Regions from separate parts of the Roseateles sp. AC306 genome, predicted to be linked through region 1. Evidence: predicted binding sites of a transcription regulator. Region 1 holds the regulator's gene; the other holds the start of a gene.
What was found. The regulator LexA, encoded in region 1, represses DNA repair genes until DNA is damaged. The targets are predictions, from matches to a motif close to ACTGTATNNNNATACAGT.

Region 2: a site for LexA is predicted at 2,557-2,574, ahead of imuA (translesion DNA synthesis-associated protein ImuA). Genes of this name have one in related genera too.

The regions. Positions count from the first base shown of each region.
Region 1 is NZ_CEEDEB010000001.1:602,644-609,640, reverse strand. It holds gene AC0IZJ_RS02455 (ATP-binding cassette domain-containing protein) at 1-1,031, shown strand, start outside; gene AC0IZJ_RS02450 (DUF1304 domain-containing protein) at 1,024-1,386, opposite strand; gene AC0IZJ_RS02445 (MarR family winged helix-turn-helix transcriptional regulator) at 1,516-1,992, shown strand; gene AC0IZJ_RS02440 (organic hydroperoxide resistance protein) at 2,028-2,462, shown strand; gene AC0IZJ_RS02435 (asparaginase) at 2,463-3,380, opposite strand; gene lexA (transcriptional repressor LexA) at 3,466-4,134, shown strand; gene AC0IZJ_RS02425 (DUF72 domain-containing protein) at 4,205-5,185, shown strand; RNA gene ssrA (transfer-messenger RNA) at 5,421-5,793, opposite strand; gene AC0IZJ_RS02415 (HAD-IA family hydrolase) at 5,807-6,484, opposite strand; gene ubiG (bifunctional 2-polyprenyl-6-hydroxyphenol methylase/3-demethylubiquinol 3-O-methyltransferase UbiG) at 6,481-6,997, opposite strand, start outside.
Region 2 is NZ_CEEDEB010000008.1:187,304-194,300, reverse strand. It holds gene AC0IZJ_RS17240 (thermonuclease family protein) at 1-119, opposite strand, end outside; gene AC0IZJ_RS17235 (hypothetical protein) at 9-251, shown strand; gene AC0IZJ_RS17230 (hypothetical protein) at 287-1,294, opposite strand; gene AC0IZJ_RS17225 (hypothetical protein) at 1,353-1,631, opposite strand; gene AC0IZJ_RS17220 (SOS response-associated peptidase) at 1,643-2,464, opposite strand; gene imuA (translesion DNA synthesis-associated protein ImuA) at 2,628-3,383, shown strand; gene AC0IZJ_RS17210 (Y-family DNA polymerase) at 3,430-4,635, shown strand; gene AC0IZJ_RS17205 (error-prone DNA polymerase) at 4,632-6,997, shown strand, end outside.

The sequences.
Region 1 (6,997 bases):
GCGAGCCGCTCAATCTGCCCAACCCGATGCTGATGTTCGACGAGATGTCGGCCGGTTATGGCACGACCACCATCGTGCGCAACATCGACCGCTCCGTGCTGGCCGGCCAGCGCATCGGCATCCTGGGCGCCAACGGCCAGGGCAAGTCGACGTTGGTGAAGACGATTGCCGGTACGCAACCTGCACTCGCCGGCAGGCTGACGCAGGGCAAGGGCCTGTCCATCGGCTACTTCGCCCAGCAGGAGCTGGACGTGCTGCGGCTGGACGAAGGCCCGCTGGAGCACATGGTGCGGCTGGCCCGCGAGGTTGGCCCGGCCGGCCGCGAGCAGGAGTTGCGCGACTTCCTCGGGCAGTTCCGCTTCACCGGCGACATGGTTAACCAGCAGGTTGGCAGCCTGTCCGGCGGCGAGAAGGCCCGCCTCGTATTGGCCATGCTCGTGTGGCAGCGCCCCAACCTGCTGCTGCTGGACGAGCCCACCAACCACCTGGACCTGAACACGCGAGAGGCGCTGTCGATGGCGCTCAACGAGTTCGAGGGCACGGTCATGCTGGTCAGCCACGACCGCGCGTTGCTGCGCGAGGTCTGCGACGAGTTCTGGCTGGTGGCCGACGGCGTCGTCAAGCCCTTCGACGGCGACCTGGACGACTACCAGAAGTGGCTGCTCGACCAGAGCAAGGAAGCCGCCCGCGCTGCCAAGAAGCAATCGGCGGCAGCAGCCGCGCCCGCGCCGGTGGTTGCCGCCGCACCTGCGCCGGCCCCCGCAGCGCGCGAGGACCGCAAGGTCTCAGGTCAGGCGCGCGCCAAGCTCGCCGACCAGACGCGGCCGCTGCGCAAGGAGATGGAGCAGATCGACAAGCGCATGCATGCGCTTGCCACGGAGCGCTCCAGCATCGAAGCTCAGCTCGCTGAAGGCGCCGCCGCGTCGGCCATCGCCGAGATGGGCAAAAGGCTGAAGGCGATCAGCGACCAGCTCGAAGCCGACGAAGCCCGTTGGCTGGAGCTGGGCGAGCAGATCGAAGCGCTCAGCTAAGAAGCACCGCTGCCAGGGCCAGTGCGCCCGGCAGCGCCTGCACGAACAAGATCTTCCTGGAGGCCGTAGCCGCGCCGAATACGCCGGCCACGACGACACAGCCCAGGAAGAACACCAGCCAGGGCTTGCCCGCTCCCGCGGCGCCCTGCACGAGGCCCCAGGCCAGGCCCGCAGCGAGAAAGCCGTTGTAGAGCCCCTGGTTGGCCGCCAGCGACTTGCTCTGCTCGGCAAAGTCCGCCTTCAGCCCGAAGGCCTTGCGGCCCAGCGGCTTGGTCCAGAAGAACATTTCCAGCACCAGGAAGTACAGGTGCAGCAGTGCCACCAGCGCCGCCAGCACGATTGCGAGTGTCTGCATCGTCTCTCTCCTCATCATTGATTGGGGTGGCGCATCCTCGCAGATGGCCCTAAGGTCCCCTGTCGCTAAAAGACGTGGGAAAGACCATTTAACTTGTACGCAATTGAATTGCCAACTACATTAGAAGCCATGCCACGCGCCAAGCCGTCCACCGCCAGCGATCCCCGCACGCAATGGCTGCAGCTCGATCGTCAATTGTGTTTCGCGCTGTACAGCAGCTCGCTGGCCATGACCAAGCTCTACAAGCCGCTGCTGGCGCCGCTGGGCCTGACCTATCCGCAATACCTCGCCATGCTGGTGCTGTGGGAGGCTGATGGCCTGAGCGTGTCCGCGCTCGGCCAACGCCTGTCGCTGGACTCTGGCACGTTGACGCCACTGCTCAAGCGACTGGAGCTGCTGGGCCATGTCGAGCGCCTCCGTGCCACGGACGACGAGCGCCGCGTCGACTTGTTTCTGACACCCGCAGGCCGCAAGCTGCGCTCCCTGGCGCTGGACATCCCCAACCAGCTCGCCTGCGCCAGCGCCTGCGAGCTGGACGAGCTCGTCGCACTGACCCAGCGGCTGCACGAACTCCGGCAGCAGCTGAGTCAAGCCACTACCGACTGATCACCTTTCCCACCACGACCCCCAAAGGAGCCCCCATGGCCATCGAAAAAGCCCTCTACACCGCCACCGCAACTGCCACTGGCGGCCGCGCCGGCACTGCCAAGTCTTCCGATGGCGCCATCGACGTGACGCTGTCCACGCCCAAGGAACTGGGCGGCGCCGGCGGCCCGGGCACCAACCCCGAGCAGTTGTTCGCGGCCGGCTACTCCGCCTGCTTCATCGGCGCGATGAAGGCCGTCGCCGGCAAGCAGAAGATCAGCCTGCCCGCCGAGGTGTCCATCACCAGCGATGTCGCCATCGGCCCGCACGCCAACAAGCCGGGCGCCTTCGGCATCCAGGTCGATATGAAGATCTCCGTGCCCGGCATGGAGCGCGCCGCACTGGAAGCGCTGGTGGCCACCGCCCACGAGGTATGCCCGTACTCCAACGCCACGCGCGGCAATGTGGACGTGACGCTGACGATCGTCTGATCAGCCCGCGAGCAGGACCAGGATCAGCTCGATCCTGGCCTTGACCGGACTCAGTGCACCGGCACTCGGCAGCAGGCCGGGCAGGTCCATCACCGGCCCGGCGTCGCAGCGCGTGCTGCGCAGCACGCGTACGCCGCGCACCTCGGCGTCACGCAGCGCATCCTCCAGGGTCATGCTCAGCGTGCCGTTGCCTGTCCCGGCTGCGACGATGCCGTCCACACCCGCCGTTAGCAGTGCCTGCACGACACGGCCATCGGCGCCGGCGTGGTTGAGCACGATGTCGACGCGTGGCCAGCTCTCCGCCGGCCTTGCGACACGATTCAGACCTAACGCCTCACCCACCGGCCAGCGGCCAACAAGCCGGACCGCGCCCTCCTCCACCCGGGCCACGAGCGCGCCGTCCACCGATTCGAAGGCATCGACGCGGTAGCTGTGCGTCTTGCGCACCTGTATCGCGTCATGCACGCGACCCGCCAGCACAACGACCACACCCATGGCGCCCCGGGTGGCCGCCACTTGCACAGCGTCGAAAAGATTCTGCGGCCCGTCGGGCGCCAGCGCCGTCGCCGGCCGCATCGCCGCCGTCAGCACCACGGGCTTGGTTGGCGCCAGCACGCGGTGCAGAAAGTAGGCTGTCTCCTCCAGCGTGTCCGTGCCGTGGCTGATAACGACGCCCGCCACCTCGGGCCGCGCCAACTGCGCCTGCACGGCATGCGCGAGGCGCTGCCAGGTCGCACAGTCCATGTCCTTGCTGTCCAACTGTGCGACCTGCTGCGCCTCCAATGGCCGCCCCACCAATGCCGGCACAGCAGCGAGCAAGTCCTCGACACGCAGCTGCGCGGCCGTGTAGCCCACGCCGTCGCTGGCGCTTGCAGCGGTGCCAGCAATCGTGCCGCCGGTGCCCAGAATGACGATCAATTTCGCTGGGGTTTGCAATTTGCTGGTTTCCTGGACAAAAATACAGGTGCTGGACAAATTTCCAGCCACCTTGAAAAGGCCGCCCGTGCAAGACCAACCCAAGCTTACCGCCCGCCAACAGCAGATCTTCGACCTGGTGCGCAACGCGATCGAAAGCACCGGCTCGCCCCCCACCCGCGCCGAGATCGCCGCCGAACTGGGTTTCAAATCCGCCAACGCCGCCGAGGAGCATCTGCAGGCCCTCGCGCGCAAGGGTGTTCTCGAACTGGTCGGCGGCACCTCGCGCGGCATCCGCCTCAAGTCCGACACGCTGAATGCCGTCAATCGCGCCCGCCAGTTCAGCCTGCCCATCCCGGCGTTCGCCCAACTCACGCTTCCCTTGATCGGCCGCGTTGCCGCCGGCGCTCCCATCCTGGCGCAGGAGCATGTCGAGCAGACTTACACCGTCGAGCCAACGCTGTTTGCGAAGAAGCCCGACTACCTGCTCAAGGTCAAGGGCATGAGCATGAAGGACATCGGCATCCTCGACGGCGATCTGCTCGCCGTGCAGTCCGCCAAGGAAGCCCGCAACGGCCAGATCGTCGTCGCCCGCGTTGGTGAGGAAGTCACCGTCAAACGCTTCAAGCGCGGGCCGGACGGCATCCAGCTGCTGCCTGAGAACGCTGATTTCGAGCCCATTCATGTGAACGACAGCGAGCACTTCAGCATCGAGGGCCTGGCCGTCGGCTTGATCAGAGGGCAAGGCTTCAACTGATCGATATTGAACGGCGCGCGATTCGCTTGGATCGACGCCGGTTTGGGCACGCGCCCTGCCCCGTTGCCGCATGGCCAAGGCACGCGCTCCCGGTGGTGACATTCGAATCGGCATCTCCGGCTGGCGATACGAACCCTGGCGCAGTGTGTTCTACCCGGAGGGCTTGGTCCAGCGACGCGAACTTGAGTTCGCATCGAGGATGGTGCCCACCATCGAGATCAACGGCTCCTTCTACTCGCTTCAGCACCCGGACTACTACGCGCAGTGGCGCGATGACACGCCCCCCGGCTTTGTGTTCTCCGTGAAGGCGCCGAAGTACATCACCCACATGCGGCGGCTGAAGGAAATCGAGACGCCACTGGCCAATTTTCTTGCGAACGGCCTGTTCGAATTGCGTGACAAGCTCGGCCCCATCCTCTGGCAGTTCCCGCCGATGCTGCCCTTCAAGCCGGATCGATTCGAAGCATTTTTCGCCATGCTGCCGCATGACACTGAAGCGGCGGCGCGTATCGCCAGAGGTCACGACTCGCGCGTTGAAGGCCGGGTGAGCCTGGACATCGACCGCAAACGCTCGATGCGCCATGCCGTCGAGATTCGCCATCCAAGCTTTGTCGACCCAGCTTTCATCGCGCTGCTGCGGCGTTACGAGGTCGCGCTGGTCGTCGCCGATACAGCCGGCAAATGGCCATTGCTTGAAGACCTGACCGCAGATTTCGTCTATGTGCGCTTGCACGGCGACAAGGAGCTCTACGCGAGCGGCTACAGCGGCGAGGCGCTGGACCGCTGGGCGACGCGCGTCAAGGCCTGGAGCAGCGGCCACCAGGTATACGACGCCCGCTTGGCCTCCACGGATCCCGGTCCCCATCATTCCCGCCGCGACATCTACTGCTATTTCGACAACGACGTCAAAGTTCATGCACCCTTTGACGCCGCGACGCTCACCCGCAAGCTGGGCCTCGACAGCCCGATCGGCGAGCGAGGAGCGTCGATGCCCGACTGGGCTATGCCGGGTCCCCGCGTACGAGCAAAGGGATTCGGTGCAAAGAAATAGCCCCCGCGCTCGCGCGCTCTCACCATCAATCGTGGTGGGGTCCATAGCCCGAATACCGGCTGGGTAACTCTGCGAGGAGTGTCACCCCGACGAGCCGGGCTATCCTGAAAGTTACCCGGTCAGATGCCGGAAGGTGGCGCACTTACCCGGACGCTGACGGACAAAGAAAAAGGCCTAAGTCGTTGATTGACTTAGGCCTTTTTTGGAATTCAGCGAACCTCGCTGAACTCTGTAATGGTGGAGCCGGGGGGAATTGAACCCCCGTCCGCAAGCCATCACCGGGCAGATCTACATGCTTAGCCGGCTGATTTGAATCTCACGGTCAACTCGCGCAGTGGCACGCTAGCTTTCCCGCCAGTCACTTAGTCTCACAACACACTGAGTGACCCAGCGCATTGCCAGCCGATGTGAGTGACTTCTCAGCCTAGCCCCTTGCGGGATTCAGCCCGGCCCATCGGCCTGCCGTTGAGAAGCTCATCCGCAATTAAGCGGCGAGTGCGAACGTAGAGTCGTTTGCAGTTACTTTGTTTCCAGTGGTTTTACGAGCGAACTGGTGCTCGGCATGCCCTACTCCGGATCCGCACCCACGTCGAAACCAAGTCGGCCCCAGAGCTCGCTAGTTTAGGCCAGTCCGAGCTGTTTCAAGAGCTCGCCTGGAGCGGCCAGCGCGATATCAGCGCCCCACTGACTGAAATCTGCCTGCGCGCCCAGGTATCCCCATGCCGCAACCGCCGTCGCCATGCTGGCCGCGCGACCAGCGATCACATCCCGCTCGTCGTCGCCCACGTAGAGACAGCCCTGGGGAGCAACGCCCAGACGGCGCGCCGCTTCCAGCAGCGGCGCCGGATGTGGCTTGGTATGGCCGGTGGTGTCACCGCCCACCAACACCCGCGCACCCAGACGCAGCGCCGCCGTCAACGGCAACGCGAAGCGCTCTGCCTTGTTGGTGACGATGCCCCAGACAAGACCCGCAGCCGACAACGCCGCGAGTTCGGCCTCGACGCCGGCAAACGCTCGCGTGTTGTCATACATCAGCGTCTCATAGCGGTCGAGGAATTCGCGCTTCAGCTCGTCGTAAAACTGCTGCCCGGGCGCAACGGCGAATGCCTGTCCCAGCATGCCGCGGGCCCCCGAGCCGCCGTGCGGCCGATATTGCCCAAGCGGCAGCGGCAACAGGCCACGTTCGGCGCGCATCGCGTTCGCCGCGCGGGCCAAGTCCTCGGCGCTATCGATCAACGTGCCGTCAAGATCGAACAGGACGGCCCGCAGATGCACCCAGCGCGGGGCGAGGCGACTCACAACGGACGCCGGCAGGCGAGCAAATAGTTGACGTCGGTGTCGCTACCCAGGCTGTAGCGCTGCGTCAGCGGGTTGTAGCTCAGGCCGCGGCTGGTTTGCAGCTCCAGGCCAGCGTCGCGGCAGAACTGCGCCAGTTCGGAAGGCTTCAGGAAGCGCGCGTATTCATGCGTGCCCTTGGGCAGCATGTTCAGCACGTACTCCGCGCCGACGATGGCAAGAACGAAGGACTTGGCGTTGCGATTCAGCGTCGACAAAAACACCCAGCCGCCGGGCTTGACCAAAGTGGCCAGAGCGCGCACGACGGAGGCGGGATCGGGCACGTGCTCCAGCATCTCCATGCAGGTGACGGCGTCGAAGCTCGCCGGCTGCTCGGCCGCAAGCGCCTCGACCGCAATCTCACGGTACTCGACGCCTTCCGTGCCTGCCTCCATGGCATGCAGTTCGGCAACTCTCAATGGTTTGGTCGACAGGTCAATGCCCAGCACCTGAGCACCGGCGCGGGCCATGGAGTCG
Region 2 (6,997 bases), on a different contig from region 1:
TCCCGCTTTTGGTACTCGACCTGGACGTGTTTTCGGAACACCCAGCCCGCAAGCGCTTCGCGTGCCTTTGTGCCAAACGCCTGGCGTCTCTCTGGAGCGTCGATGCCTGCCAAGCGCACGTGGTGCTGATGCCTTTCTGCATCCAAGACCGTTACCGTGTCGCCGTCAGCGATGCCAACGACCTCGCCAAAAAGCGTATCGGCCATCACTGGACACGCCAGCAGTACAGCGAGCAAGGCCGCGACGGCTGAGCGAGCTCGGTATGCCGGAATCACCGAAAGATGGCTCACGGATGGTGAGATGCAGCTTCTGTCGTGGGCCGAATCCGGCGTTCCAGGATTAGCTGCAGCGCTTGAGCACCCAGGCGCGCGTGAACATCCAAGGGGCGCCGGACATGCCATGCGCCTTCCAGCCGCTCATCGACCTCGACGTCTGGGACACGACGAACCTGCAGCTCCGGCACGGACTCGTCGACCTCGAACGCCAGGCCACAAGCATGTCGCGCCTCTGGTTTTCGTGTCAGGTCGATGAGCCATCGCGAGCGCCACTGTTCGTTCGGGACAGATGCGTCCTCGGGTGGTCCCCCGAACTCCGGGGGCAGCAGCCTTCCGACTTCGATGCGGCAGCGCTCAAGATTGAAGTGCTCCCTGACGCGCTGCGCGGCCTGCTCGTCGTATCCGACGGCGTCTTCAATGACGTCCGCCAACACCTCTCGAATCGCCCGCTGCCACGTTTCGACGGCGCGGGGTTGCGGTCCAGGGGCGTGGACGCCGCCAGCTAATTCGCAGGCATGGCGCGCTTCAAGGACGGCTTCCTGACTGCCAAACCTGCTCCAAAGCGCTTCACGAGCTAACTCGGCGGCGGATGGGTCGTCGAACGGCTCGAACACGCTCCACTCCACCCAAACCTCAAACAGTCTGAACGTCAGCCCACCTGCTCCCCTGGCGTGCAGCGGCACCTCGCGCCCGACCATCACGCACGATTCGTCGAGCTGAGGGTTGTCACGCAACAGCTCCGCCGACATGGCGGGCAGACCGGCGGCAGTCCACGCTGCGCGATACGCCTCACTAATTGCCGCAAGCCACCGATTGACTGCTTCAGGCGTTTGACCAGCTTCGCAGACATACCGCTTTCCCGTGGCCAGCGCCGCGTCGTGCGCTGCGATGACGTTCCAGGCCCCGAAATGCCTATCGAGCACCGTTCGCGCCACCCGACGAGCGAGTTCCTCTTGCTCGGCATCGAACGGGCTGCAGTCGAACCAAAGGGCGTACGGATGCAAGTTCAGTTGAGTCATTGCGTTAGCTCGGCCCTGTTGGACGACCCGAAGTCAACATCGTCCAGGATGAGTCTCATCAGGCAGCAGTTGCTAGCTCTCGCCAACGAAGTTCGTGCGCTGGCACGTTGACGACATTCTCTGCTGCGAGGGCTTCACGTGCGCGCCGCTCGCGAACCGACTGCGCCCATTGGGCATTCAGGTCTGGGTCCTGCGCTATCAAGCGCTGCGCTTCGCGGATTGCAGAGGCGAACTGCGGGCTCGACGTCAGCTTGTGGTTCAAAAAAGCGCTGTGCCGCTCGGGCCAGACCCGCCACCAAGTGACGATGCTGTGAGGGTCGTTGAGGTTCAGGAACATCGCGCTCTCCTTCATCCAAACAGGTCGCCGTTGAGGGGCCCCGGCAGCTCCGGCGGAGGAGGGGGCAAAGCGGTCGGCTTTGCGGTTCGCTTGCGCGGTAGCTCGGCCGCGGTGGCGCGCCATTCCTCTTGGAACATGTCCGGCTCGTTGACCCACTGCGGCGGCTCGCGCAGCGGCCGTGCCACCGGGTCCACCGCTGCGGCGTGCAGTTTTTCAGCGGGAAACCGCACGAGCAGCTGCTCGGCCGTCTTGGTGGACCCGTAGAGCCAGGTCTCTTGCGCCGACATCGGCAGGATGACCGGCATCCGCTTTTCGTGGTCGGGATGGTTGAGGTGGCCAAACACGGCGTGGCCGTCGGCGTTGATGGTGAGCATCGAGAACGACAGTACCTTCTCACCTTGTGGGCTGGACCACTCGTTCCAGATGCCGGCTAGCCCCATCGGCTCAGCGTCCGCCAGGCTCACACCCCAAAGCTCCGGGTGACCGTCCTCCGTCTCGTAGCACCACTCGGCGATGCGCTGGACGGGAATCACGCAGCGGCGCCCCGCCCACCAGCTGTCCTTGAATGCAGGCTTCTGCCGCATGGTCTCGGTGCGGCAGTTGTACGTGTGTTCCGAGAACTCAACAGACGTTGCGAAGGATGGAAGCAAGCCAAGCACGCCAAGCTTGGCGTCGCCCAGGGAATTGGGCTTGCGAACCGTCGAGCGCACGATGAACGGCGCCAGCGCGCCAGCGCTGGGGTGGGGGGAGGCCTCGGCACCTGCCGGCAGGGTCACACCGAACGCGCCCAGCAGCTTGGCGTTGTTGGTGACAGCTTCATAGTTTGAACACACGGCTACGTCCTTCCTCGGGCCAAAAGCCGTGCCACCGGGCGGTTTTCACTCCCCGCGACCGAACGGCTCGACAGACCCATGGGCTGGATGGTACTGTATAAAACATCAGTACATCAAGCCGACCGTGCAGCTCACCCCACCCGCCCAAAACACCGCTGTTCCCATGGTGGAGCCGCTGCCTACACACGTGGAAGCTGCACTGTGGCGGGGTGGTGAGCTGCATCCGCCTCCCTCCAAGGTCTACGCCAGCGGCTGGGCCGCCCTGGACGACGAGCTGCCGGGTGGTGGCTGGCCCGGGATGGCCATCACCGAGCTGCTGACATCGCAGCCGGGTACGCTGGAATGGCGCCTGCTGATGCCAGCCATCCGTCCCATCATGACCGGCGGCGGTGAAGTTGCCGTCGTTGGACCAGCGCGGCCGCCGTCGATGGAAGGTTTGGTGCAGGACGGCATCGAGCCCGACCGGTTCTGGCGCTACAACGTCGACGAGCCCGCCCGACGGCTGTGGGTCACGGAGCAGCTTCTTCGGGACAACGGTGCCGACGTGCTGGTTTCGTGGCTGCCGCAGGTCAGACCGGAACAGCTTCGCCGCCTGCAGGCCTGCGCCCAAGGGTTCGAAGGCGTCTGTTTCCTCATCCGACCGGCGCAAGCCCTCAGGGATTCGTCACCGGCGCCGCTACGTGTCGTGGCTGAGATGGGCCTGGATTGGGACCTTCGGGTCCGAGTCGCCAAGCGCAAGGGGCCGCTTCACGAGGGTGACCTACTGCTACCTGCGTACGCCGGCGGGGTCGCCCGCGTACTGACACCCGAGTTGATGCGCCCCAGCCAGCTCGACGACAAACCGATTTCCATCGAGGTGCCCCATGTGGTGGGCAGCACTCCTACCGCCACGCGACCCAGCGACACCGCCCACCACTGATGTCCAACAGAGGCTTACGAACTGGGCGCTGCAATTCACCCCGCGGGTGGCCCTTTTTGAAGAGTCCGTTGTCATGGAGGTGGCGGCGTCGACGCGTCTGTTCGGTGGTCGACAGGCGCTTAGGGACCGGGTCGTCCTCGAATCTGCAGAGCTGGGCTGCGCCAGCGTGGCTTGGGCCTCCAACAGCTTGGCGGCGCTGTGTTTGGCCAGGGCCGGGAATGAGAACAACGATAACGCTCAGCTGACCGGGCTGCTGAACGGGCTGCCACTCAATGTGCTGACGGCAGCCCATAAGCACCTGGTGACGTTGGGGCACGTCGGCTGCAGCCGGCTCGGCGACCTGCGACGACTCCCGCGCAACGGTCTGAACCATCGCTTTGGCAAAGAGCTGCTCATCGCGCTGGACCAGGCCTACGGCGACCGGCCGCTGGCCCACGACTGGGTGCAGCCATCGGACGACTTCCACGCCCGGCTGGAGCTGATGTCCCGGGTGGAACTCGCCCCAGCGCTGCTTGCTGGCGCCCATGTCCTTCTGCTGCAGCTCTGTGGCTGGCTCACAGCGCGGCATGCCGGTGTCACGGCGTTCGCGTTTGGGTGGGCGCACGACACGATGCGCGCCAAGAATGTCGAAGCCACAGGCGGCCTGACCATCCGGACGGCGATTCCAAGTCGGAACATCGACCACTTGGAGCGGCTGCTCACGGAGCATTTGGCCAAGGTCGAGCTGGCAGCTCCCGCCGGCGAAGTGATGCTGACCGCTACCGAAGTGGTGAGGCTCGAGCAGCAGAACTTGTCGTTCTTGCCCGACGTCGTGAACCGCACGCAGGCGCGAGCGCTGCTGCGAGAGCGCATAGCCGCGCGCATCGGCCCTGAAAACGTCCAGAGGCCGGTGCTGCGTGAGGACTACCGGACCGAGTGGACCCAGCATTGGCTTCCGCTTGACCAGCAGCCGCCGAAGCGCAAAGGCGCTACGCCGCCGTTCCCGGCGCCAACCTGTGTGCTCGATACGCCCTTGCCGCTCGCTGTGCGAAACAGCCGGCCGCATTTCCAGGGGCCGCTGAAGCTCTTGCTCGGTCCTCACTTGGTTGAAGGTGGCTGGTGGCATCGGGTCGGTCCGCGCGAGGAGCAGGAGCACACCCAGGTGCGCCGGGACTACTGGCTGGCGCTCAGCCCGCATGGCGGATTCCTTTGGGTCTACAAGGAGCGCCAGCAGTCCCAGGACAACTGGTTCCTGCACGGGTCGTTCTCATGACCGACGGCGAGCAGGCAAGCGGCGAGGTCCACTACGCCGAGCTTCGGTGTCTCAGCAACTTTTCGTTCCTCACCGGCGCCAGCCACCCGCACGAGCTTGTCGAGCGTGCCAAGGAGCTTGACTACAGCGCCCTGGCAATTACCGACGAATGCTCACTCGCCGGCGTTGTCCGGGCCCACGTTGCGGCGAAGGAGGCCGGCCTCAAACTCGTCGTCGGCTCGCAGTTCCGCGTCCAGTGCGACACGCCGTTCACGCTCGTCGTGCTGGCAACGAACCGCAACGGCTACGGGAACCTCTGCGAGTTCATCACGGACCTGCGGCGGGCTTCTCCAAAAGGCACCTACCGGCTGGAGCTAAGAGGCATCCAGCCGTCGGCGCTGGACGACTGCGTGCTCATCGCCTGTCCCGACCGCAGCTGTGATGCGACTCAGGTCCAGCGCGTCGCCGAGTGGTTGCTGTTCCGCTTCGTCGGGCGCTGCTGGCTCGGGGTTGAGCAGCTGCGACAACTCGATGACGCGGTTTGGCTGCACAAGTTGCGCCTGGCCAGCGAGGCCACCGCCATTCCGCTGGTGGCCGTTGGCGACGTGCACATGCACACGCGTGCTCGCAAGGGGCTACAGGACGTCGTCACGGCGGTCCGCGTCGGCAAGCCGCTGACCGAGTGCGGCTACGCATTGCAGCCAAACGGCGAGCGGCACCTGCGCACCAGGTTTCGTCTGTCATGCACCTTCCCGCCGGAGCTCTTGGCCGAAACGCTGCGCGTCGCCGAGCGCTGCCACTTCTCGCTCGACGAGCTGAAGTATTGCTATCCCGCTGAGGTTGTTCCAGAGGGAGAGACGCCAACGAGCTACCTGCGACGGCTGACGTACGAAGGGGCAGGGCAGCGGTGGCCCAACGGTGCACCAGCGAAGGTCCAGGCCCTGATTGAGCACGAGCTGGAGCTCATCGACGAGCTGAATTACCAGCACTATTTCTTGACGGTCGGGGACATCGTCAAGTTCGCCCGCAGTCGGGGCATCCTTTGCCAGGGCCGCGGGTCGGCCGCGAACTCGGTCGTGTGCTACTGCCTGCACATCACGGAGGTCGACCCGTCGCGGATGTCCGTGCTGTTCGAGCGGTTCATCAGCCGCGAACGCAACGAGCCGCCCGACATCGACATCGACTTCGAAAACGCCCGGCGCGAAGAGGTCATCCAGTACTTGTACGAACGGTACGGCCGGCACCGTGCGGCGCTGACCGCAACGGTCGCCAGCTATCGCTCGCGAAGCGCGTTCCGCGACGTGGGCAAGGCGCTGGGGTTCACGCTCGAGGAGGCTGCAGAGCTCGCCGCTGAGAACAACTGGTGGGACGACCCCGACGCGGCGCCTGCAAAGCTCAAGCAGCTCGGCGTCGACGTCGACCGGTTGGACATGCGCCAGCTGCTCAAACTGACGGCGGAGTTGCGCGGATTCCCGAGGCACCTGGGCCAGCACACGGGCGGCTTTGTGCTAACAGGTGAGCCGCTGTCTCGCATGGTGCCCATAGAGAACGCCACCATGGCGGACCGCACCGTCATCGAGTGGGACAAGGACGACCTCGACGCTCTGGGGTTCCTGAAGGTCGACATCCTCGCGCTCGGAATGATGACGGCCATCCGCATGACGTTGGAATTCGTCAGCAGGCGAAAGGGCCACACCTTCGAGGTAGGTGACATCCCGGCGGAGTGCGAAGAGGTCTACGAGCGGCTCTCACGCGGCGACAGCGTCGGGGTCTTCCAAGTCGAGAGCCGCGCCCAGCGCTCGATGCTGCCGCGGCTCAAGCCGAAATGCTTTTATGACCTCGTCATCGAAGTCGCACTCGTCCGCCCGGGGCCGATTGTGGGCAATGCCGTGCATCCGTACCTACAGCGCCGGCAGGGCAAGGTGCCGGTGAGCTACCCGAGTGATTCGTTGCGGGAAGCCCTGGAACGCACGCTGGGCGTGGTGATTTTTCAGGAACAGGTGATGCAAACGGCCATCATCGCGGCCGGATTCACGCCTGGCGAAGCGGACCAGCTTCGGCGCGCGATGGCGGCGTGGAAGCGCAAGGGCGGTCTGGGCCACTTTAGGGACAAGCTCATCGGAGGCATGACCGAGCGCGGCTACGACACAGCGTTCGCTGAGTCCATATTCCAGCAGGTCCGTGGCTTCGCGGAATATGGATTTCCAGAGTCCCACGCCGCCTCGTTCGCGCTGCTCGTTTACACGAGCGCCTGGCTCAAAACCCACCACCCGGCCGAGTTTCTCGTAGGACTGTTGAATGCGTCGCCGCTCGGTTTCTACAGCGAGGGCCAGCTCATCCACGACGCAATCCGCCACGGCGTCGAAGTGCGCCCGCCGGATGT